4 regions of the Ruegeria sp. D6 genome follow, and region 3 is predicted to be linked to each of the others. Evidence: riboswitches for the same ligand, from Rfam matches in the RefSeq annotation. Region 3 holds a riboswitch; each other region holds the start of a gene.
The links. A riboswitch is a leader RNA that binds a small molecule or an ion and turns the genes downstream of it on or off. The one in region 3 is predicted to bind cobalamin.
Positions count from the first base shown of each region.

Region 1: another riboswitch for cobalamin. It lies ahead of ACR0A1_RS11075 (energy-coupling factor ABC transporter permease); the one in region 3 lies ahead of ACR0A1_RS12185 (DUF1636 family protein).
Region 2: another riboswitch for cobalamin. It lies ahead of ACR0A1_RS16240 (hypothetical protein); the one in region 3 lies ahead of ACR0A1_RS12185 (DUF1636 family protein).
Region 4: another riboswitch for cobalamin. It lies ahead of ACR0A1_RS07695 (DUF1636 family protein); the one in region 3 lies ahead of ACR0A1_RS12185 (DUF1636 family protein).

Region 1 is NZ_JBQFPH010000002.1:718,570-724,184, reverse strand. It holds gene ACR0A1_RS11090 (heavy metal translocating P-type ATPase) at 1-493, opposite strand, end outside; gene ACR0A1_RS11085 (hypothetical protein) at 679-951, shown strand; gene ACR0A1_RS11080 (L,D-transpeptidase) at 993-1,655, opposite strand; cobalamin riboswitch at 1,871-2,083, shown strand; gene ACR0A1_RS11075 (energy-coupling factor ABC transporter permease) at 2,160-2,843, shown strand; gene ACR0A1_RS11070 (transglutaminase-like cysteine peptidase) at 2,949-3,572, opposite strand; gene ACR0A1_RS11065 (AMP-binding protein) at 4,077-5,498, opposite strand; gene ACR0A1_RS11060 (hypothetical protein) at 5,491-5,615, opposite strand, start outside.
Region 2 is NZ_JBQFPH010000005.1:50,999-56,613, reverse strand. It holds gene recR (recombination mediator RecR) at 1-483, opposite strand, end outside; gene ACR0A1_RS16255 (YbaB/EbfC family nucleoid-associated protein) at 548-892, opposite strand; gene ACR0A1_RS16250 (DNA polymerase III subunit gamma/tau) at 1,128-2,888, opposite strand; gene ACR0A1_RS16245 (phosphatase domain-containing protein) at 3,061-3,561, shown strand; gene ACR0A1_RS16240 (hypothetical protein) at 3,566-3,973, opposite strand; cobalamin riboswitch at 4,065-4,285, opposite strand; gene ACR0A1_RS16235 (alpha/beta hydrolase family protein) at 4,407-5,264, shown strand; gene rsgA (ribosome small subunit-dependent GTPase A) at 5,301-5,615, opposite strand, start outside.
Region 3 is NZ_JBQFPH010000003.1:39,509-45,123, reverse strand. It holds gene ACR0A1_RS12200 (iron ABC transporter permease) at 1-67, opposite strand, end outside; gene ACR0A1_RS12195 (ABC transporter substrate-binding protein) at 69-1,016, opposite strand; gene ACR0A1_RS12190 (ABC transporter ATP-binding protein) at 1,035-1,820, opposite strand; gene ACR0A1_RS12185 (DUF1636 family protein) at 1,817-2,173, opposite strand; cobalamin riboswitch at 2,276-2,484, opposite strand; gene ACR0A1_RS12180 (catalase family protein) at 2,743-3,810, shown strand; gene ACR0A1_RS12175 (peroxidase family protein) at 3,829-5,490, shown strand; gene ACR0A1_RS12170 (ATP-binding protein) at 5,487-5,615, opposite strand, start outside.
Region 4 is NZ_JBQFPH010000002.1:44,640-50,254, reverse strand. It holds gene cobN (cobaltochelatase subunit CobN) at 1-1,761, opposite strand, end outside; gene cobW (cobalamin biosynthesis protein CobW) at 1,767-2,822, opposite strand; gene ACR0A1_RS07695 (DUF1636 family protein) at 2,819-3,199, opposite strand; cobalamin riboswitch at 3,285-3,491, opposite strand; gene ACR0A1_RS07690 (NAD(P)-dependent oxidoreductase) at 3,597-4,583, shown strand; gene ACR0A1_RS07685 (glycosyltransferase family 2 protein) at 4,698-5,615, shown strand, end outside.

The DNA.
Region 1 (5,615 bases), on a different contig from region 3:
GCAAAGGCATCGGAACCTCACCATGTCCCGAAAACAGCCCGAGCGCACCGCCCATGCCTGTTTCGAAAATGTGCCAGCCAAAACCCGCTGCCCAAAACCCTCCGCTGAGGGTGGTGAACTGCCGCTGACGCGCGATATGCGCCGCCTGGTCCTGAGCGGCATTTCCGTCATCCCATGGTTTGGCGGTCATACCAGTACTGGCAACCAGCAGCATGACATCTTCGTCAGATATCTTGGCAGCACTTTCAAGAAGCGTCATTCGACCGTTGATGACATCAAATGCGAGATGCTCTTCACCACCAACTTTCGGGCCGATAACCCGGTTCAGGATCGCAACCTCTTCGGCGCAATCAAGGCCAGAGACCTGAAAGCTTCTGCCACCTTCAGGAATTGGACCGGCGGGGGCGATGTCGCCACACCCGCCGCTACCGCATGCGTGGTGACCATGTTTGTTTCCGTGGCCATGGTCGTGGCTATGGGTATCGGATGACATGATTGGACCTCAAGAATCTCTATGGTCCTTTGTAAATAGTTCCTACAGTAACTAGAGCTTCAATACCTTTTATTTTTTTTCATCCGGGTTCTTTGCCTGCGATATTGTTAGTTCATTTCGTCTTGCGGGCCGGCCGTGTGGATGCAATCTAATTGCAGATGACGCAAAAAATTTGGAACAGATCAATGCAGAAACGGATCGCAATTACCATCACGTTAGTCTCGATTACGGCTGGTTGCTCAGCCCAGTTCACTGGGGCCAAAAGCAAAGCACTTGAACCAGGCAACGTGCCAGATTCGGTCGTAGCGCTGGCAGGGCCGGCGCAGGATTTGACCACAGCGCGCCTCCTGCCCGAAGACAATTGCTTTTGGTATGAGCACAGCGGACCCGTCGAGACGACATTGGTACCATTGCGCGCGACGAATGGCGCTCCGATCTGCATTGCGCGCGACGCCTGATCGAAATGAGGGCAGCGACGTCCATGTACGCTGCCCAATATTCATGAGCGGGCTGTGACGCTATCTTCGGCAGAGTATAGGAAAGCGGTCGAGCCGGTTTTCACGTTTGGGTAGAGGTCATTGATATGAGCCATGATCATTCGCACACATCCAGAACTTGCGCGACCGCCGATGCTTCTTGGCTCAGGCGTGCCGTGAATTCTGAGATATGTGTCTCGGTCTCCAACGTATAGATAAAGGGCACGAGAGCCGAGAGCATTATTCGGCCCGGGCTCCATGCCATTCCGGAATTCCGCGTATTCGGGGTTGCGCTCGATCATTGAAGCGGTTGGTGTCCAGTGTGGCCATTCGACCTTTCGGCGGATAACATAGGTGCCGGGCTCGTAAAGATTCCCACGCGCGATCGCTACGCCATAGCGCATTGCGGTCCCGCCTTCTTCGATATGATAGAGATAGCGCGCGACGGCATCCACATGGATGTCACCTGGAACCAAACCATCATTTGCCGCGACGCGTCTTGGTAAAAAACGGTCATGAACACCCCACGGATTTGAGGTCATTGGATCGTAACCAATTGGCGTGACCTGACTGTCCCAATAGGTCTTCTGCGATGCGGTTGGCCAGGTTTTGGCGATCAATGGACTGGCCGCAGACGCCGAGAACAGCGCTGTGGTGGATTGAATGAAATGGCGCCTTGTAAGCATAGGTCTCGTCCTGGTTCACAAGTTTAACGTATTTGGATCGCACTATCGCGAATTAATCCGAATCTTAAAGCCTCTAGCAGCTAGAGCTTCAAGAGGTTTCAGGTAACGCTTGGTTTACCCTGTCGATCAAGTGACCGGTTGCGTGAATCCTGCTTCGGTCGAGTTTACATTGGAATAGGTCGCAAAGACAATTGACACAGGCGAAGCCGCCATTGTAGCGGTGAATTGTTTTCGGTTCCTGATGGCTGAAGCCAAAAGGATTAAAAGGGAATACGGTTCGGTGTTTTCAATGGCGCCAATTCCGTAACTGCCCCCGCAACTGTGAGCGGAGAGCGATGCCAAGACACCACTGGTTCGTAATGGAACCGGGAAGGTTGGCGGAGCGAGCACCCGCGAGTCAGGAGACCTGCCGTAAAGCGCCGGGCTATGCCCAGACTGAACCTGTCGGCCTTACGGTCGATTCAACCTGACAAGCCGCCGGGTGAGGCGGTAGGGAGAAAGAACATGCATATCGAACCGGGCATCGTGAATGGTGCCAAAATCGCGCTTTCCTATGTTACCGCCGCAGGTGCGGCTATTTACGCAGCGAAAGAAACGTTTTCCACATTGCGTGCGAATGGACCTGCATCTTTTGTTATGCGCTCGGTGCTCGCCACCGTTGGGGTTTTCCTTTTCTTCGAAGTCCTGCCGCATTTCCCGGTTGGTGTCTCTGAAGTCCACTTCATCCTGGGGTCGACGCTGTTTCTGCTTCTCGGTGCTGCACCCGCGGCTTTTGGATTGGCAGCTGGTCTCCTGATTCAGGGTGTGTTTTTTGCCCCGTTCGATCTTCCGCAGTACTTCATCAACCTGACCACTCTGCTGGTGCCGCTATTTGCGCTACAAGCACTGGCCAGCCGCATCATCGCACCCGGCACAGCATATGTTGACCTCAAATATGGCCAAGCTCTTGCCCTAAGTGCGACGTATCAGGGAGGAGTAGTCGCATGGGTTGGGTTCTGGGCCTTCTACGGCCAGGGTTTCGGCGCAGAAACCATGGCGTCGGTTCTGTCCTTTGGCGGTGCTTATATGCTGGTAATTGTCATTGAGCCGATTGCTGATCTGGCAGTGCTTGCGGCAGCCAAGGCGATGCGCGGTTTGAACACTACAGGTCTGGTGACTCCGCGTTTGTACAACGCTGCGAAAGCTTGACCAAAGTTTGAAGCGGTGTCCTAAACTTGGGTTGCTGCGAAACAACCAGTAGCCGCAGGACCAAAATTTTATTGTGGCGCGTCTCTAGGGCGCGCCACATTGTTTTTAGCCGCTAGAAACCTGTACCCAACGATCAGGGTGATTTGGGTCCTGTATTCGTAGGAAAAGATACCTCGTTTCCTTCCACGATTTGATCCTGTTGGTGACATTGTCCAGAATCAAATCGCCTTCACTCGAGCGATAAACTAAAACTGCATGGCCACTGCGATTGGTGTCTAAGACAGTCGCAATAAGTAGCTTCGTAGGATCCAAGCCGTTCTGCATTAGTTCAAACTTCTTTTGCAAAGCGAAATCTTCGCAATCCCCTGACCCCTGCATTGGTAGTGTCCAGTATTCCTTTGTCCCGTATTGGTTTTGATCCGAAACGGCGCGGATCCTCCGATTGACGCGCAAGTTAATCGCTTTAACGATCTGTTTCTCCCGCGCTTCTGGCAGACCAGAAGTACGAGTATTCGCGCACGCCCACGAATAATCTTTGCAGAGTGATTTGGCACCCGATGGCGCCTGAACCTCTCTATCTAGTTTGATCCAGGGAAGCTCAGAAGCTTGCAATGAAGCGGCGGAGACAAGGTAGCTGCATATGATACAGGCCAACGATAGATAAACTGGTAACCTTTCCGAGATTTTTTTCTGAGCGGAAGTAGGTTTTGTCATATCTGCTTTCCCCATACTCGTTTCTCCTGGGTATCTGAAGCTACCGAGCCAAGAGAACTCTATTTCAATCTTTTATGTTCATCGACGCATTACAACAGCTTATTCAATTTAAAATGCAGAGCAGCAAAGTTCGCGAGCGCGCAGTTTTTAGTCGTGATTGTGTGCGTGAGCTTAATTGAGATTCTTGCAGCGGCATAGAAGAAAGCCGGCTAGTAGTTCTGGGTTAGAAACGCTTGAGGTTTGGGACGGATTTGGATGACGCGTCAAGCTGAACATCTTTGTGCAATGACATGGGTATCAACCGTTCGCCGGGGCGCACCCTAACAGTGTATCTGCGATTATATGTTTCATGCGGCCAGATGTAACTGGCAATTGCAGATTTCCCCTGACCAAGGTGTGCAGGTTTTGATTGGAAATTCTAAAACAATGACTTCGTCGCTACACTCAGTCCTCTGTTAACGCGCACAGCGACGGGAGCGATGAGTTGGGCAGGCTCAGTGGCCTACGAGCCATATTGCGTCAGGTTTCTATTATGCGTGTAAGTTTCGTACGATCGACTTTGGAGGCATGACGCTTGTCCATAGGAATGTGCTTAATCGAAATCACATTTGGAACGTCAAAACCAAGCGCAGATTTAGTCCAATCGTCGATGTGATCCGCGGAACCTTGGACGCAAAGTGTGGGGCCTGCTTTGGTATTGACGAGCGCGCATCGATCTACACCTGGCCATCGCTGTGCGGCGACTTCGATAGCAAAGGGGAAGAGCGTACCTGAAAAGACTTCAATTTCGGACCCGACGCGCCCCCATAACCATAAACGCCCGTCATCATCCAGCGCGCCAGCGTCACCGGTCCGGTGCCAAATGACGTCACCTTCCTTGATTTTGTTGTTCTTTGAGTGGGTCGGGGTCAAATACCCGTCATTCACATGTGCGCCGGCGACCTGAATTTCATTGTCGCGGATGCGGAGCGTGATTTCGGGCACCGGGTATCCCACAAGAAGACCCCTTCCAACAGCCATGTCGCGGTGATCCTTCACCGAGATATCCGCGGCGTCGAGATGGGCAATCGGTTCAGCCTCGGTCGACCCATAAACGCACACAACCGACAGGCTGTGCCGGGTTCTCAACGCCTCGACAAGATTCGGAAACACCGGGCCGCCGCCGGTGAACACCGTGTGCAATGGCCCGGTATCCTCGGATTGAACCAGTTTTTCACATAGCGATGGTGGGATGAGGGCCCGGGTGATCTGTTGCGTTTGAAGCCAGCTTTCCAACTGCACCGGCGACAATTGGTCCAGCTTGCTGAACCTCCAGTTGGGCAGAACACTTGTGCGCCCGGCCGCCAGATTGATCAGGGTGAACACCGGAAAGGCCACCAGATCGCGCTCGGCCTTGCGGCTGTCGAGGAGGGGTGCGATGGCATCGTGCTGCGCCATCAGAAACGCGTGCGAGCGCGGAATGGCCTTGGGCTGGCCGGTTGTACCAGAAGTAAAGGAAATAAGGGCGATATCGTCCGGTTGTACCTTTTGCGCCACCGGGTTGCTGCGGCTTTTACCAGGCGTCAGCAGGGGCAATGCCCAGAGATCCGGAACCAGAAACTTCAGCAAAGAATACGCACCCGCTGCACAGAACGCTTTTGGCTTCGTTGTTCGGGCGGCGTGGCGCAGACCGGCCAGCCCCAAGGCTGGCTCTGGTAAGACAACGGTTGCGCCAAGGGTCCAAAGCGCAGCCAGACTTGCATATAGGTCCGCGTTGACTGGCATGGCCAAAAGCACACGATCACCTGACTGGATACCCTTGTCCTGCCACCGACCTGCCAAGTGCTGAACGCGCGTGTGCAGGGTTTGAAAGGTGATCTCGCGGCCCTTGCTGTCCACTATGGCTGTCCGGTCAGGAACCCGTTTAACCGCCGCGGCGAATTGGGACAGTAGGTCAGTCATTCAGTTTCCGTCCAAGCAAAGTATAGCGCCGGAATATTGTCGCGCCTTCCGCTGCACTGCGCTCGGCGGAGGTGTTGTCATCATGGATCAGCGCATGAATGGCGGTTTCGTACCCCA
Region 2 (5,615 bases), on a different contig from region 3:
CTCCAACTGATCCGCGATGTAGTGGGCGGTGGTCTGACCATCGACGGTGGCGTTCAGGGCGAGGATGATCTCGGTGATACCCTCGGCCACAACCCGGTCCTTCAACCGGGGGATGCGCAATTCATCCGGGCCGACTCCGTCCAAAGCCGACAACGTGCCGCCCAGAACGTGATAGCGGCCCTTGAAGACCCCGGCGCGCTCCATCGCCCAAAGATCTGCGACGTCTTCGACTACGCACAGTTCTCCGGTTGCGCGGGCCTCATCATTGCAGATGTCGCAGATATCGGTGGTGCCCACATTGCCGCAGTTCAGACATTCACGGGCGGTGACGGCCACCTGCTGCATGGCGTCAGAAAGCGGCGTTAGCAGCAGGGCGCGTTTACGGATCAGGTGCAGGACTGCGCGGCGGGCCGAGCGGGGGCCGAGACCGGGCAGCTTGGCCATCAGGTCGATCAGATTGTCGATGTCACTGTTCGAACTCACCGTGAGACCCTCGCAATTGGGCCAGAGAAACACGCCCCGGCCATAGATCCGTCAGGAGGGTGTATCAGAACGGCAGCTTGATGTCTGCGGGCAGGCCCATGCTTTCGGTCAGCTTGGCCATTTCTGCCTGCGAACGTTCCTGCGCCTTGGTTTGGGCGTCCTTGATCGCGGCGAGGATGAGGTCTTCGACTACTTCCTTATCGTCACCGTTAAAGATCGACGGCTCGATATCCAGACCTTTCAATTCGCCCTTGGCGGTCGCGGTGGCCTTGACCAGCCCGGCACCGGATTCGCCGACAACCATAATGGTATTCAGCTCTTCCTGCATGTCAGTCATCTTGGTCTGCAGATCCTGCGCGGATTTCATCATCTTGGCCATGTCACCCAGGCCGCCTAAACCTTTTAGCATCGGTAATCTCCTGTCACTCGATTTGTGGCCTAGATACGAAGCGTAACCGCGCGGCACAAGAGGTCAGGATACTCCCGCCCGTCGTCAAGGTCTTTGGCAAGCCCTTTCCTCCCGTTGGCCCCGGCAGCGCGCAAGGCGCGCTCCCGGGCCCAAAGCCGCTCAGGGGTATCGGCGTCAGCCGATGGCCCGTGGCGGGTGCGGGAGCATTTGGTTGAGGTGCGCTTATGCTCGAAAGTCAGTCCTCTTCAAACGGGTCCCATTCGTCTTCGACCTCGGGCAGGGCTTCGGTTTCGACTTGAGCGGCGCGTTGTTCTGCGGTTTCGATGCTCTTGATCCGCGCTTTCGGGAAATGAGTCAGCACTGCTTGCACCAGAGGATGCTGTTCAGCCTCGGCCTTCAGTGCCAAGTCTGCAGCGTCCCGTACCTCGGCAATGGTCGGTGCGTTGCCCTCAGCGACAATAGAAACGGCCCACCGGTTGCCCGTCCAACGCTGCAGCGACGCGCCCAATCGTTGTGACAGGTCGGTCGGGGCGTTGTCGGTTGGGGCGAACTCGATCCTGCCCGGTTGGTAGGATACCAGACGCACGCCGTTTTCGACCTCGACCAACAACTTCACATCCCGGTTGGCTCGGATCAGTTCGACCACATGTTCAAATGTTGGATAGCGTGCCAGCGCTGCCTGCACATCCTGGGCCAGCGCGGCCGTTGGCCCGCCTGCGTTGCCGCCGATTCCCGATGCGGCATAGGCCGATCGGGCCACAGCCTGTGGCGCGGCAGGAGCATGTCCCGGCGCACCGATTCCCTTGCCGGGGCCACCATTGGGCGGCGGAGGCGTATCTTGCAGACGCTTGATCAGCTCCTCCGGGCTAGGCAAGTCGGCCACATGGGTCAGGCGGATCACGGCCATTTCCGCAGCCATCATTGCGTTGGGTGCGGCGGAAACTTCCTCGAGCGCTTTCAGCAGCATTTGCCACATGCGTGTAAGGACTCGCATGGGCAGAGCCTCGGCCATTTGTTGACCTCGGGCGCGTTCGTCGGGGGAAACGGTGGGATCTTCGGCGGCATCCGGGGTGATCTTGACCACCGAAACCCAATGCGTGATTTCAGCCAGATCGCGTAAGACGGCGAGCGGATCAGCCCCTTCGGCATATTGCCCGCTCAGCTCGGTCAACGCGCCTGCAGCATCGCCGCGCAGGATCATATCCATCAGATCCAGCACCCGGCCCCGATCGGCCAGCCCCAGCATCGCGCGCACCTGATCCGCGCTGGTTTCACCGGCCCCGTGCGAGATCGCCTGATCCAGCAGTGAGGTCGCATCGCGCGCCGATCCCTCGGCGGCCCGGGTGATCAACGATAACGCATCCTCGGCAATCTGTGCCCCTTCGGCACCTGCAATTTTGCGAAGCAGTCCGATCATATCCTCCGGCTCGATCCGGCGCAGATCAAAGCGCTGGCAACGGGACAAGACGGTCACCGGGACCTTGCGAATCTCGGTGGTGGCAAAGATGAACTTCACGTGTTCGGGGGGTTCTTCCAGCGTCTTGAGCAGCGCGTTGAAAGCGCTGGTCGACAGCATGTGAACCTCGTCGATGATATAGATCTTGTAGCGCGCGGACGCAGCGCGATAGCGGACGCTGTCGATGATCTCGCGGATGTCATTGACACCGGTGCGGCTGGCGGCGTCCATCTCCATCACATCGACATGGCGGCCCTCCATGATGGCTACGCAGTGTTCACATTGACCGCAGGGTTCGGTGGTAGGGCCGCCGCTGCCATCGGGACCGATGCAGTTCATACCCTTGGCTATGATCCGAGCGGTCGTCGTCTTGCCGGTACCGCGGATGCCGGTCATGATGAAGGCCTGCGCGATCCGGTCCGCCTCGAAGGCGTTTTTCAGAGTGCGCACCATGGCGTCCTGACCGACTAGATCGGCAAAGGTTTCGGGGCGGTATTTGCGGGCAAGAACCTTGTAGGCGGGGCTGGGCGTCTCGGTCATGTCTGCTCTGTCGGATTCGCGTTACGCCGCAGCGTAGAGGCCCCCGCCGCCCGCGTCCACAGCCGGCCGGGACGATTTTCATTTTGGAATGCGTGGGTATGCGGCTAAAATCCACTCTATTCTATTTACTGGACCAGTATGTTGTTGGGTGAAGTTTGTTTGGGGGGAGATTATGTCGCAACTGGTGGTTTATGCGTTGCAGGTTGGCGGAGGCACCTTGGCCTTGTCATCGATGCCCGGGCGCGGAGGCACTTATACCGAAGACCTCGATCTTATAGCAGACTGGAAGCCGGGACTTGTGATCTCGATGACGACTGAGGTCGAGATGATTCAGGATGGTGCGCGGAATTTTGGCGCTGATATTCAGGGGCGTGCCAGCAGATGGGTGCATTTGCCGATCGAAGATTTTGGCACGCCACCCAAAGAGATTTTGGACCGCTGGCCCCGCGTTGGTGCGACCGCACGTCAGGCGTTGTCAGGTGGTGGCCGTGTGCTAGTGCATTGCCGTGGTGGCTGTGGCCGATCCGGGATGGTGGTTCTGCGTCTGATGGTTGAATGCGGTGAACGGCCTGAGGCGGCATTGAAGCGATTGCGTACGGTGCGTCCTTGCGCAGTCGAGACAAATGCCCAGATGCTTTGGGCCGTTGAACCGGCCCGTGTTCAAGCCGTTTGACGGCTTAGACACCAACATGTGGCGAGATTTCGCCACCGTTGTGCTGCACCAGAAGCGAAGCCTCAAGCATGGCGCAAGGCGGATTCCTTAGCAGGTCTGCGGGTAGGCTGCGGTACTCGGTTCCGAACATCATGTCTGCGTAGTCATCCAGCCGGCCGGTATCGATTTCAGGATCGGTTCCGCAGAATACACGTATCTGGTCGCATTGGGCGCGAAAGCGGGCGGTGCATCCTTCCGGGCAGTGCGACAGATCTATGGTGCCTTCAATCTCAAACTCAGTTTTCGTGACCGGTTTTGTGGCGGACATGGTCTGCGTCAGAGCCCGCGCCATCTGTGCCAATGCGGGGCAGGGTGCGCCAGTACGTTGGCACACGGTCGCCGCGAATTCGTGTGTTTTGGTCTTCCAGATCATCAATGCGCCCTCCGCGCGCAAGGCGCGGGCGTGGCACAGGTTGGTCGTTGCGGAGCACGATCAAACCCGTCCCGGACACCCCGCCCGAGTTTCGGTTCTACATCCGATGGCAGGTCTCCTGACTTGCGGGTCATCGCTTTGCCGACCTTCCCAGCCTTCAAGGCCAGTGGTATCTCGGCATTGCTCTCCGCTTACAGTTGCGGGGGCAGTCTCGGACTAGGTTCTTTCCGGATTTATCCGGGCAGAACCGCACCGTGTTCCCTTTTCATCCCGGCCCGATTGGGCGCGAGAACCATCGCGACATGGCTAGCGGCTGCGCCGTGCCCGAGTCAAGAAGATTGCGTCAGGCAAGTGACGTATGGTCCAGTCACGTCAACCTTGACTTGAGGCGCTTCGGGTGAACTGATCAGTTCAGTCGGTATTGGAGGGCACCATGTTGGACACGCAGCAGGCGGTTGTGACCGAGGATTTTCAAATCCCGTCCGGCCCGGCAATGTTGTCGGCGCGGCTTTACCGTCCGGTTGCCGACCCCGAAAAGGTGGTCGTCATAAACGGTGCGACTGGGGTGCCGAGGGATTACTATCAGTACTTCGCCCGATGGCTCGCCGAAGAACAGGGCATGGCCTGCCTGACTTACGATTACCGGGATTTTGGTCACTCTTTGGTGGGTTCGCAAAAGCGGTCAAATGTCACCATGGCCGATTGGGCGTTGATCGACATTCCATCCGCCCGGGCCGAGATGCGCCGACGGTTTCCGCAGGCCAAGCTATGGAGCATCGGTCATTCCTTGGGCGGAATGTTTGGCCCGATCCAACCCGATATCGATCAGATCGACAGGATGATCTGTGTCTGTTCGGGTCTGGTAACGCTGGCGGATCACCCTTGGCCTTATCGCGCTTTGGCGGCGTTGTTCTGGTATGGTCACGCGCCGCTGGTGGTCAAGGCGCTTGGCTACCTGCCCGGGCGGTTGGTCGGGTTTGGATCGGACCTGCCTGCCCAAGTCTATTGGCAATGGCGCAAATGGTGCACCGCCCCCAAAAGCTATGTGCCAGAGATCGGCACGACACTGCCCGCCGCCCGCTGGAAAGACTTGGGCAAACGTGTCGATCTGTTTACCTTCGCAGATGATGAAATGGTGCCGCCGGATGCTGTCTGGCGTCTTGCCGATCTCTATGGACCCAAAGCCGGGCGCCATCTGCTTGCACCAAGCGAATTCGGAGTGTCCAAGATCGGCCATATCGGTGCATTCGCAAGACGGAATGCGGCAGTCTGGCCTAGACTGATCGCCTGATAGCGCTGGGCACCGGTAGGTCGGTGCCCAGCTTCGTTATAGCCCTTTACGGGATTTTTTCTCGTGCATCACGCTGCGCACCATCTTGCCGAACGCCTTGTCGCGGGCGCGGGCCTGCGCCACCGAAGCGGAATTGTGTTGGTCTTCGCGCCGCAGCTTGCGCCAGCGGTCCAGCCGCGCGGGATCAAGCGTACCAGCGTCGATTGCCGCCTGCACCGCACATTCGGGCTCGGTCTCGTGCTGACAATCCGAGAAGCGGCAATCCAGGCTGAGGTCTGAGATGTCCGAAAATACCTCATCCAACCCCTCCTGCGCATCCAGCAGACGCAACGCGCGCATGCCGGGCGTATC
Region 3 (5,615 bases):
TGGAAATCAGCAAAAGGGCGGTCAGAACGACCGCCCCCAGCAACAACGTCAGGCCCAGTCGGCCCATATTAGCTCTGACCCGGATGCATCGCGCGCGCCATCTTCGAGATCGCTTCGATATTTGCCGGTCCCGGCGTTAGCTCTTCGTAGCGCAATCCGATCCAGCGTTCGTTCTTGACGGCATCAGTCTGCGACATGACGGGATGTTCCTGCAGGAACTTGAAGGTGTCCTCGGCACCATTGCCGGTCTGATAATCCAACAAAACCAGGAATTCCGGGTTCGATGCGGCAACGGCCTCCCACGAAGTGCGGCCCCAGCTCGTGTCCATGTCATGAGTGACGTTTTCACCACCGGCGGCTGTGATCATCGCGTCGGGAATCGCGAATTTACCGGCGGTAAACGGAGCATCTGCAGGACCATCCAGAAGAAAGACGCGGGGCTTGGGCAGTTCAGCAGTCTTGGCTTCGATCGCTGCCAGCTGCTCTTTCCAGCCCGAGACCAGAGCCTCGGCCTTGTCTTCGACTTGCATCACCTTGCCCAAGCGCAACACATCGCCAAACAGAAGATCCATGCTGGCTTCGGGGCGATCCTTGTCCAGATGGACACAGCTTTCCGTTAGAACCAAGGTCTTGATTCCGAACGGTTCCAATGTATCTGGGGTCACATCACCACCCGGCTTCATGCCATAGTACCAACCGGCAAAGAACAGGTCGGGTTCAACCGCCACCAAGTTTTCGACGGTCGGATATTTCGGCGCAAGCTCGGGGATGTCGCCGCGCAGGGCATCAAAATCAGGGCTGGTCTTGTACCAGCCGGTGATGCCGGTCAGGCCGACGATCTTGTCCTGCAGACCCAATGCAAAAGCCATATCGGTCATGTTCATGTCATGCACAACCAGGCGCTCGGGCGCGGTATCAAAAACCAGCGGTTCGCCGCAGTTGTCTACGGTGACTTCTTGCGCAGCAGCACCGCTTGCCATGGCGGTGGCCAACGCCACGGGCCAGATGTATTTCATCTCAGTGTGTTCCTTTGACTAAGTTGAGACTGTGGTTCTTCGAATATCAAGCGCCGGAATCACGCGGCCTTCGTGGAGAAAGCAGAGGAAATCAACGCCAAAAGTTTCGCGGACTCTTTCGGGTGTCAGCACCTTGTCCACCGACCCAAACTCGATCATGCGGGTCGATTTCATCAGCGCCACATGTGTGGCGAATTCGGGGATCATGACCAGATCGTGTACGATCATGACCACGGTGATCCCAAGCTCGGCGACCAAAGACAGCATCCGCCCTTTTGCATCAGGATCCAGATGGTTGGTAGGTTCGTCCAGAAACAGCAACGAAGGGTTCTGCGCCAAAGCGCGCGCGATATGGGCACGCTGACGTTCGCCTCCGGACAGTTGGGCCATGCGCTTGTCCGCGAGATTGGCGAGACCGGTCAGGTCTAAAATCCGGTCCAGCTCTTGCGCGTGGCCTTCGACAGATCGGTCCGCACGGATGGGTATTTGCCCCAGCGCAACATAATCGCGTAACGCCAAGCGTCCATCGGGCAGTTCCTGCTGACCTACCACTGCAATCATGCGCGCACGCTCTTTGGCGGAGAGCTGTTTCAGACTGCGTCCTTTGATCCGAACATCGCCAAGTGCCAGCGGCTCAGCGCCGCACAACAGATTGAGAAGCGTCGTTTTCCCCGCCCCGTTCGGGCCGGCGATGGCTAGAATGGAACCCTCGTCCAACTCGAACGAGACGCCCTGCAACAGGACATCTCCGTTAAGGGCATAATACTCAAGGTTTTCGGCAATCAGAAAGGGTCGCAACGTCATTGCGATGCCCCCTGTTCGATCCGCGGCATGCGCGAGAGGGTTTTATTGAACAACGCCTGCGGGCGATCAGTGGCGTTTGTCCAGCCATCCGGGCTTTCACGATACTGCGCTGCAAACTCAGCCAGCGCCTGCACCTCATCCGCGGTCTGAATGCCACCAAAAAGGTATTGCGCCTTTCCTACGGCCTGGAACCCAACCGTTCTGGGACTATTGCAGCCTGCCATGCAAGACGACGCGCGGATCGCAAAACTGCGAGGTAATTTCCCAGTCAACGCATCGCAAATTTCATCAAGGCGCAGCCCTTCAGTGCAGCTTTCGCAGACTAGAATGAAATGATCAGGCGTATCTGGCATGGTCCACTCCACCTGTTTCCAAGCGCATGCGGAAGCTGCCGACAATGTAAACACGCGATTGACGCGCCATCAAAGCCTCCTTCCAGGACGCCCCGCCCCGGGTTGGTTGAACATCTGATGGCAGGTCTCCTGACTTGCGGGTCCGCGCTCGGCCAACCTTCCCGACCCTGTGGACCAGTGGCTGTTTGGCCTTGCTCACCGCTTACAGTTGCGGGGGCAGTTACGGAATTGGCACCATTTTGGCAAACCTCACCGTATTCCCTTTTCATCCCGCGGCAACGCCACCGGGAACCATCAATCGACTGAGTGCCCGAGAACACCGGACACGTCAATGATAAAGTCGAAGGCGCTCAACTCTGGTCGAGGATCGAGCGCGGGCAACCACGTGTCCGTAGCACCAACCGAATGGGTTGGGCTGCGCGCCGAATTTGTCTGGCCACGGTTGTCCATAGTTGGTGTGTTTGGAAATTAGACAATCTGAGGTAAGCTGAACAAATTTAGAGGTTTAGCTTTGTCAGCACCTTACCCCTGTTTGATCATTGCCTGGGTTTATCCAAGGAGACGGTTCTTTGACACATGTTTCGCAAAACGCATTGCCGCCGGATATTGTTGATGATGTCATTGACCACAATCTCGAGGCCGTTGCACGGTGGAAAGGCCATCGCTTAAGGGCTCAGCATGGGCGCAGTCACGGGTGTGTAGCTGCAATATTCACCGTCAGAAACGATCTACCAGAACAGTTCCGTCACGGCCTGTTTGAACAGCCCGCAGCCTATTCAGCCGCACTTCGCTTTTCCAACGGCGCGCATCTGGATGACCGGAAATCGGATGCCCACGGGATGGCGATCAAGCTTTTTGATGTGCCTGGCCCCAAGCTGATCGACGCCGAAGCACTTGCGCATCTGGGGACCACACAACTCAGCGACGAGTTCGATTTCGTATTGGTCGATCAGGATGTGTTTCCCAGCTACGTCCCCGATGAATATGAGCGATTGGGCAGGCTTGTCGCCACATTACAAGCGGTCCAGCACGCGATCAAAGGGCGACGAAAATGGAGCCTTAGGTTGATCACCAAAGGGCTGCGCGCAGGATTTCGCACCTTCCTCACTCGTGAAGGCAAGCGTCAGTTTCGCGTCGCGAGTGATTTTGCCTCGAACTATATGCACTCGCCTTTTGAGGTCCATTTCTGGTCGACAACACCGTATCGGCTGGGCCCCGATCTAACAGTCCGATACCTGGCCCGCAGCGCTAAACCAAAAATTCCGGCACATCCGGTAGACGATCCAGATGGGATCGGGCAGTGTTTGCGGCAAGACGTGGCCGATGGAGATAATCACTTCGAGCTGTGTGTGATTGAGCCCCCGCGCCCGGCCGACGAATTCGATGTGCTAGACAATCGCATCCGGTGGGCATGCGATCCGCAACCAGATGCACCTCTTGATCCGTACCATCATACCGTCACGCCCGTGGCGGATATCACGATTCCCAAAGGTGCAGAATTTGATCCGCAGAATGGCGACGCGATGAGCTTCTCGCCCTGGCGTGTCACGGCAGATCACGAACCTTTAGGACCGATTAATGCGATCCGGCTCAGAACCTATCTGAGCCTGGCCCGCGCCCGGTTCCCGAACCGATGACCAAACGGAGATGTATTGATGCTGGACGTTGATGATCTGATCAAACTCGGATTCAAGATCTCCCCACCCGTTACGAGTTATTTGGCCGCGATCAGGCTTGCAAACGCCGCGAAGATCCACCGACCGCGGCCCTATACAATGGGCGCAGACTACACGACATGGCCCGGCGTGTTTTCCCATCGCTGGATCGGTCGGCATACGACGCCAGAAGACCTCTCACCCGTCCTGCCGTCGGAAAGCGAAGTTGCTGATCTCTTTCAGCGACGGACACAAATGGATGGCAGCCCGCTTACCTTGATGTGCCCGCAAGGATCGACACTATTGTTTATCTCGGCCGCACAATGGTTTACCGACAGTTTCCTTCGCACCTTTGGGGCGAAAGGACCGGTTGATCAGACGGATTCGAACCACGAGGTCGATCTGTGCCAAATCTACGGGCTGAACGATTTTCAGACCGACATGCTGCGCGAACGCGATCCCGATACCAATGAACTAACCCACCGGCTGGCCTTTCGTCTGGATACACAGGGCGAGATGTGGGCTCCGAAGCTGTTTCAAAAAAACCAATCCGGTGGTGTTAAGCTAGCACCCCCTTTTGATGGCAGTCTCGCCACTGGCGAGAATTGCGGAAAGCCGTTGCACGATCCCTGCAAGCTTTGGAATGCGGTGAAACGGGCGCATCCGGGTCTCAGCGATCACGCAATCGACCAGCTACTGCTCGATTTTCATGCAACCGGGCTCGATAATGGCAATGGTACGATAGGCTATATCACGATCAATACACTGATGTTGCGCGCCCATAACACCTTTGCCGATCTGTTGTGGCGCGAAAAGCGCGGCATATCAGGCTGGGATAAAGAGCGTGTGTTCCAGACTACACGCTGCACCTTGATCGCATTGCTGATCAAGCTTGTGCTTGAGGACTACATCGCCCACATCGCCAATATGCCTTTCAAACTACCCGTTGGCGTCAATCGCTGGCAACCTTGGCATCATTCCAATCAGATCGCGATTGAGTTCAATTTGCTCTACCGCTGGCATTCGATGATCCCCGAGCGATTCATAATCGACGGCGCACAGGTTGGCCCGGAGGGGTTCAGATTCAATCCACGACTGGTCGAACAAACAGGCTTGGCGGAAATGATCCGATCATTGTCGCGCCAACCTGCGGCCCGCATGTCGCTGCGCAACACGCCCGATTTCCTGTTCCAAAGGCCTGCGCCCGGTGCTCCTGCCCCTGTCGAAGCTACAATTGCCCTGACGCGTAAGGCGCGTCTTCCGTCGCTGAACACTTATCGTCATCATTTCTGCCGCAAACCGCATTCAAGCTTTACTGAGATGATTGGTGATCAGCCGTTTGCGGAAGAATTGATTGCCGACCTGAGCCGGCTCTATTGCGACGTCAATAGGGTCGAGTTGTTCCCTGGTCTCTTTGCGGAACAGCACAAGGGCGATGTGATCATGGGCGATCTGATGACATCGATGGTGGCGTATGACGCGATCACGCAGCTTATGAACAACCCGATGGTATCCAAAAATTTGTACTCGGCTGAGACTTTTTCAGAGAAAGGTTTTCAGTTGCTGAAGAAAACTTCGTCATTCTCGCAGGTGGCGCGTTTTGTTGGCTTGGACCTGCAACCCGAAGACTGCACTTTAGGTCGACGTCCCGGCGGGACCTAAGACGCGACCGCGCGCTCTTCCAGCTCAGTAATCCGCGCGGCAACTTCCGTATCGGCTGGCCGGATGCAGGCAAGATCACTCAGCGCGCGCAATTCATACAGCGCCGCGCCCTGATCATTCGCCAC
Region 4 (5,615 bases), on a different contig from region 3:
CAACGTAACCGCCCCGATCCGACGCTTGGCCTGCGCGGCCTCGCCGGGGTCGTTGACTATGAAGGGGTAGATCACCGGCAGATCGCCGATTAACGCCTCGGGCCAACATTCGTTGCACAAGGCGACTGATTTTCCCGGCAACCATTCCAGCGTGCCATGCGCGCCGATATGGATCAGCGCATCCGCGCCCAATCCTTTGCGCAGCCACAAGTAAAAGGCGACGTAGGCGTGGCGCGGTGTGCGCGACAGATCGTGATAGTCGTCATCGCGCAGTTCGGGTGTGCCGCGCTCGGGCTGCAGCGCGATCAGAGCCTTTCCGCGACGCAGCGCAGTGAAGTGGAATGCGCCGTTTGTGAAAGCAGGGTCGTCTTCGGGAGTGCCCCAAACCTTATTGAGATCGGCGCGGAGTGTTTCCGGTAGCGCCGCCAGCGCCGCCTGATAATCCTCTAGCGGCCATGAAATCCGGGCATCAAGAAGAGTTTCAGCAATTGGCTCGGCAGGCGCGGTGTCATACCCGTCGCCTTGCAGGTCGAGCAACATTGCCTCGGCCGAGGCCAGCGCATCCAGACCCACTGCATGTGCCATCTGCCAGTCTTTGCCGGGATAGGTCGATAGTACCAGCGCCGGAACCTGCTCCGCTCTGGGTTTGTCGTGAAGGTTCAGCCAGCCGGAGATGCGGTTGATGATGGCTTCGATCCGTTCGGGTTCAGCCCGATGAGCGAAGCGAGAATATTCGAGATGCGGGTCGCGTTTGCCCGGCTCTTTGAAGGATACGATGCCCGCGTTGATCCGCCCGTCCACTTCCGGAAGGACCACATGCATGGCAAGATCAGCTGGTGAAAGGCCACGTTCCGCTTCGGCCCACGCTTTGCGGCGTGAGGTGGCCAGCGCCACCTGAAAGACCGGCACCTCTGCCACATCGAGAGGTGAGGTGCCTGATGCGCCCTTGCCTGAGAATGAGGTGGCGTTGACGATCGCCGAAGGCTTCAGCGCCACAATAGTCTCGCTCAGCCAATCGGCGGCATTTGGTGCTTTGAGCGACGAGGCAAACAGGCCGACGGCCTCAAAACCTCGCGCGCGCAAGCTGCGGATCAGCGCTGCGATTGGGGCTGTGTCCGCCGAGGTCAGATAAGCACGATAGAAGGTTACGATGATACGTTTCGCATCACCGGGCAGAGCGTTTTCTGCAGGGATCACGCCGTGATCTGGGCACCAGGCACCGCATTCGGGGATGGTCTTGGCGCCCATGACCGGACCTGCATACAACCCCGCAGCCAGTGCCATCTGCGCCAGAGCGGCCTGCGCCGCGACCTCACCGCCGGTGTCGCACAGATGCGCCAGCCGCCGCAGGGTCGAGACAGGCAGGGTAGAGTAATCATCCAGCCGCGTATCCTCGCGACCGTCTGCGGGCAGTACGGCCAGTGCAATCCCTTTGGCCTGCGCCAGCGCCAGAACCTGCTGCAAGCCGTAGGCCCAATAGGGCACTCCACCGATCAGACGGATCAGGATGCCCTTTGCGCCCTCCAGTGTCTGCTCGACATAGGTGTCGACTGAGAGGGGATGCTTCAGCGCCGTCAGATTGGCCAGCCGCATCGTTGGCATGCGTCCTTCAGGCCCACCACCACGATGCCATCCCGCCGCGAAAGCGCCAAGGTCACTGTCGGAAAAGGACAGCACCACCAAATCCGCCGGGCTCTGGCCCAGATCGGTCGGGGTCTCGGTTTCTTCGAGCCCATGGCTTTCGCGGAAGACGACGTGCATAGGTCTTACTCGGCAGCCTCGGTTACACCCACGAGGATATCCCGGATCTCGGCCTCTTTGATATCGTCATGCTCGGCAATGACCACAAGGCGCGAGCGACGGTCTTCGCCGGGCTCCCACGGGCGGTCATATTGGTGACGTACGCGCGCACCGACGGCCTGAACCAGTAGGCGCATGGGCTTGCCCTGAACGGCGGCATAGCCTTTGACGCGCAGGATATTCAACTCGTTGGCCAATCGTTCAATCTTGGCGACCAGATCAATCGGATCGGTTTGCTCGGGCAGTTCAACGATGATGCTTTCGAAATCGTCATGCTCGTGATCGTGATGGCCGTCGTGATGGCTGGGACGCGCGTCCATGTCATCCTCGGCCGCGGCTTCTAGACCCAGCACGACGCGGACGTCCACGGCACCCTCAGCCACTTCGACTACGGGCAGGGGGCGGGGCGCTTCGGCGGCGATGATCTCTTTCGCTTTCGCAACGCCTTCCGGGCCAGCCAGATCGGGCTTGGTCAGCAGAATGATGTCGGCGCAGGAAATCTGATCCTCGAACACCTCGGACAAGGGAGTTTCATGATCAATCGAGTCATCTGCCATGCGTTGCGCATCCACCGCCTCGACATTCGGAGCAAACCGACCAGCGGCCACAGCCTCGGCATCGGCCAGAGCAATCACGCCATCGACGGTGATTTTCGAGCGGATATCGGGCCAGTCGAACGCCTTCAGCAGGGGTTTTGGCAGGGCAAGACCGGAGGTTTCGATCAGGATGTGATCGGGGCGCGGCTCTAGTGCCATCAGGGCTTCAATGGTCGGGATGAAATCATCGGCCACGGTGCAGCAGATGCAACCATTGGCCAGTTCCATGATGTTTTCTGCGGGGCAATCAGGAATGGCGCAGGACTTCAGGATATCGCCATCGACGCCGACATCGCCGAATTCGTTGACGACCACCGCCAGACGCTTGCCCTGCGGGTTCTGCATCAGGTGTCGCACCAAAGTGGTTTTGCCCGAGCCCAAAAAGCCGGTGATCACAGTGACGGGGAGTTTCTCAAGATTGCTCATTTCAGGGCTCCAATCGGGGGAATGCGGGCCGCACAGTTTTTGCGGAAATGTTCAGGACGTTCACGCCATTTGACCAAACCGTCCTCGGTGGCGAGGTATTTGGCTGCGCCTTCGACGATGGTTTCAACATGGTCGATCTCGTTCAGATGCTCATACACGAAAGTCCAGCGATCCGGTCCTCCGCGTAGCACGATCGAGCAGCCTTCATCGCAATTCGACAGGCATTCCACAGCTTTCAAGGTAATGCCTTCGGGCAGGCTCGCCTTTTCAAGCGCCTTGTGAAGCAACGTGCCGGGGCGCTGGGCGTCATCCTCGACAGGCAGCCCGCGACGGCAGGTAGTGCAAACCAGCAGTTCGACCGGTGCGGTCTCGGTCATGTCTCTCATCCCCCCAAATCCTCTTCGTGGGGGACGGGGTTTCATGCGGGCCGATCACAGCCCCACACCGGAACACCCCGTCCGGTTTCATCTTCGGGCGTTGGCAGGTCTCCCGGCTTGCGGATGTCAGAGGAGGCCTCTGTCGGATGTCCCGCCTTCCCGGCCATACTGCCAGTGGCTTTGGGCACCCTCTCCGGTCACGGTCGCGGGGGCGGCTGCGTTTGACGGCAAAAACCGCTGACGCATTCCCTTTTCATCTGCTCTCGCAGACACCAACGAAAGGGACATGCGGCAGGGCAGGGTTGCTTGTCAAGCGAGTCGCGCCGATCCGTGAAAAAGCGGATAAAAAGCGACCTGTCGGGGTCGCTGGGCGGCATGATACTTCTGCAACGACGTGCTGGCATGGCAGCAAGATGCGAACAGGAGGATACCGCGCATGAAAGTAGGGTTTATCGGGCTGGGGAATGTAGGGGGCAAGCTATCTGGATCGCTGCTACGAAACGGTATCGATCTGACGGTTCATGACCTGAACCCGGATCTGGTGACCGAATTCGTCGCCAAGGGTGCCAAAGCCGCCAAAAGCCCGGCGCAACTGATGCGCGATTGCGATGCTGTTATAACCTGTTTGCCTTCTCCTGCGGCCTCGGATGCGGTGATGCAGGAAATGTTGCCAGAGGTCGGCCCTGGCAAAATCTGGATGGAAATGTCGACCACCGACGAAGCCGAAGTCAAACGCCTTGGCGCAATGGTCATCGAACGAGGCGGCGCAGCGGTGGATTGCCCGGTTTCGGGCGGATGTCACCGGGCAGCGACGGGTAATATCTCGATCTTCGCAGGCTGTGATCGTGAGACTTTTGAACGTATCCTGCCATTCCTGACCACCATGGGGCGGCGCATTTTGCACACGGGCGATCTGGGCTCGGCCTCTGTTCTGAAGGTGTTGACCAATTATCTGGCTACCGCCAACCTGATCACCTGCGCCGAGGCATTGGTGACAGCCAAGGCCGCCGGCATGGACCTTGGAACCACCTATGAGGCGATCAAGATATCGTCAGGCACATCCTTCGTGCACGAGACCGAAAGTCAGGTCATCCTGAACGGCTCGCGCGATATTTCCTTCACCATGGACCTGGTGAAAAAAGATATCGGTCTGTTTCAGGAGGTCGCCGACCGTGCCGGAGTTCCCCTTGAGATAAACCCATTGATGATCAAGATTTTCGAAGATGGCATCGCGCGATATGGTGAGCGTGAACTGTCCCCGAACATCATCAGGCGGCTAGAGGACGCGACCGGACTGGAGATCCAAGCGCCAGGGTTCCCAACCGAGATGCTGGACGACGAGCCAGAAGAACCGGGTTATGAGGTGATCCCGCAGAATCGGTAGATCGATTAATCGGCAAGCATTGCGGCTGTCTGGCGACCTGGTTGGACAAAATTCTGGTGCTATTCTAAATAGGTCGACAGGAGTCCGACACCGGCACAGGCAAGAGAACAACTTATGACGAATGAGACCTTTCTCATCGTAACAACGATGAAAAACGAAGGGCCTTTCATGATCGATTGGGTGGCCTACAACCACGCAATCGGTTTTGATGACATTCTGATTTATACCAATGATTGCGCTGATGGTACCGATGCCATGGGCGAACGGTTGCAAGTGCTTGGCTGGGCTCACCACGAACGAAACAGGCTGGGTCCGCGCGCCGCGCCGCAGGTTCGTGCATTTTCGCTTGCGCGGAATCACCCAAGCTATCTGTCATCGGATTGGATACTCAGTTTGGATGTGGACGAGTATATCAATATCCGTTTGCCCAATAGTGATATAAGAAGCCTCGTTGAGGCCAGCGGCGTGGCGGACGCGATCTCGATCTGCTGGCGCATGTTCGGAAACGCAGGTCAGAACGATTTCGTTGATCGACCTGTACCTGAGACTTTCTTTCTGGCCGCCACGGAAGACGGCTATCCGCATCACCGGACCAAAGGGTTCAAAACGCTGTTCCGCAACAATGGGAAATTCAGCCGTTTTCGCGCCCATCGTCCCAGGATCAATCCAGAAGATGCACCGAACCCTGACGCGCCATACGAAGGGGTGTTGTGGCGGGATTCGGGCGGGAACCTCTACCCAGCAGACCAAGTGAAATGGAAAGCATGGCGTGGTTTCAGCCATGAATTCGCGCGCATTCATCATTATGCTGTGCGCAGCACTGATAGCTTTTTGGTCAAGCGCGACCGTGGGCGCACCAATCATGTGGGGCAGGATCAAGGGCTCAAATACTGGCTCATGATGAACCACAATGATGTTGAGGATCGCTCAATTCTGGAACACATGCCGGCTATGCACGACATCAAATCTGAGATGATGGCAGATCCGCAATTGGCAGACCTCCATCACCAAGCATGTGAGTGGCACAGGTCG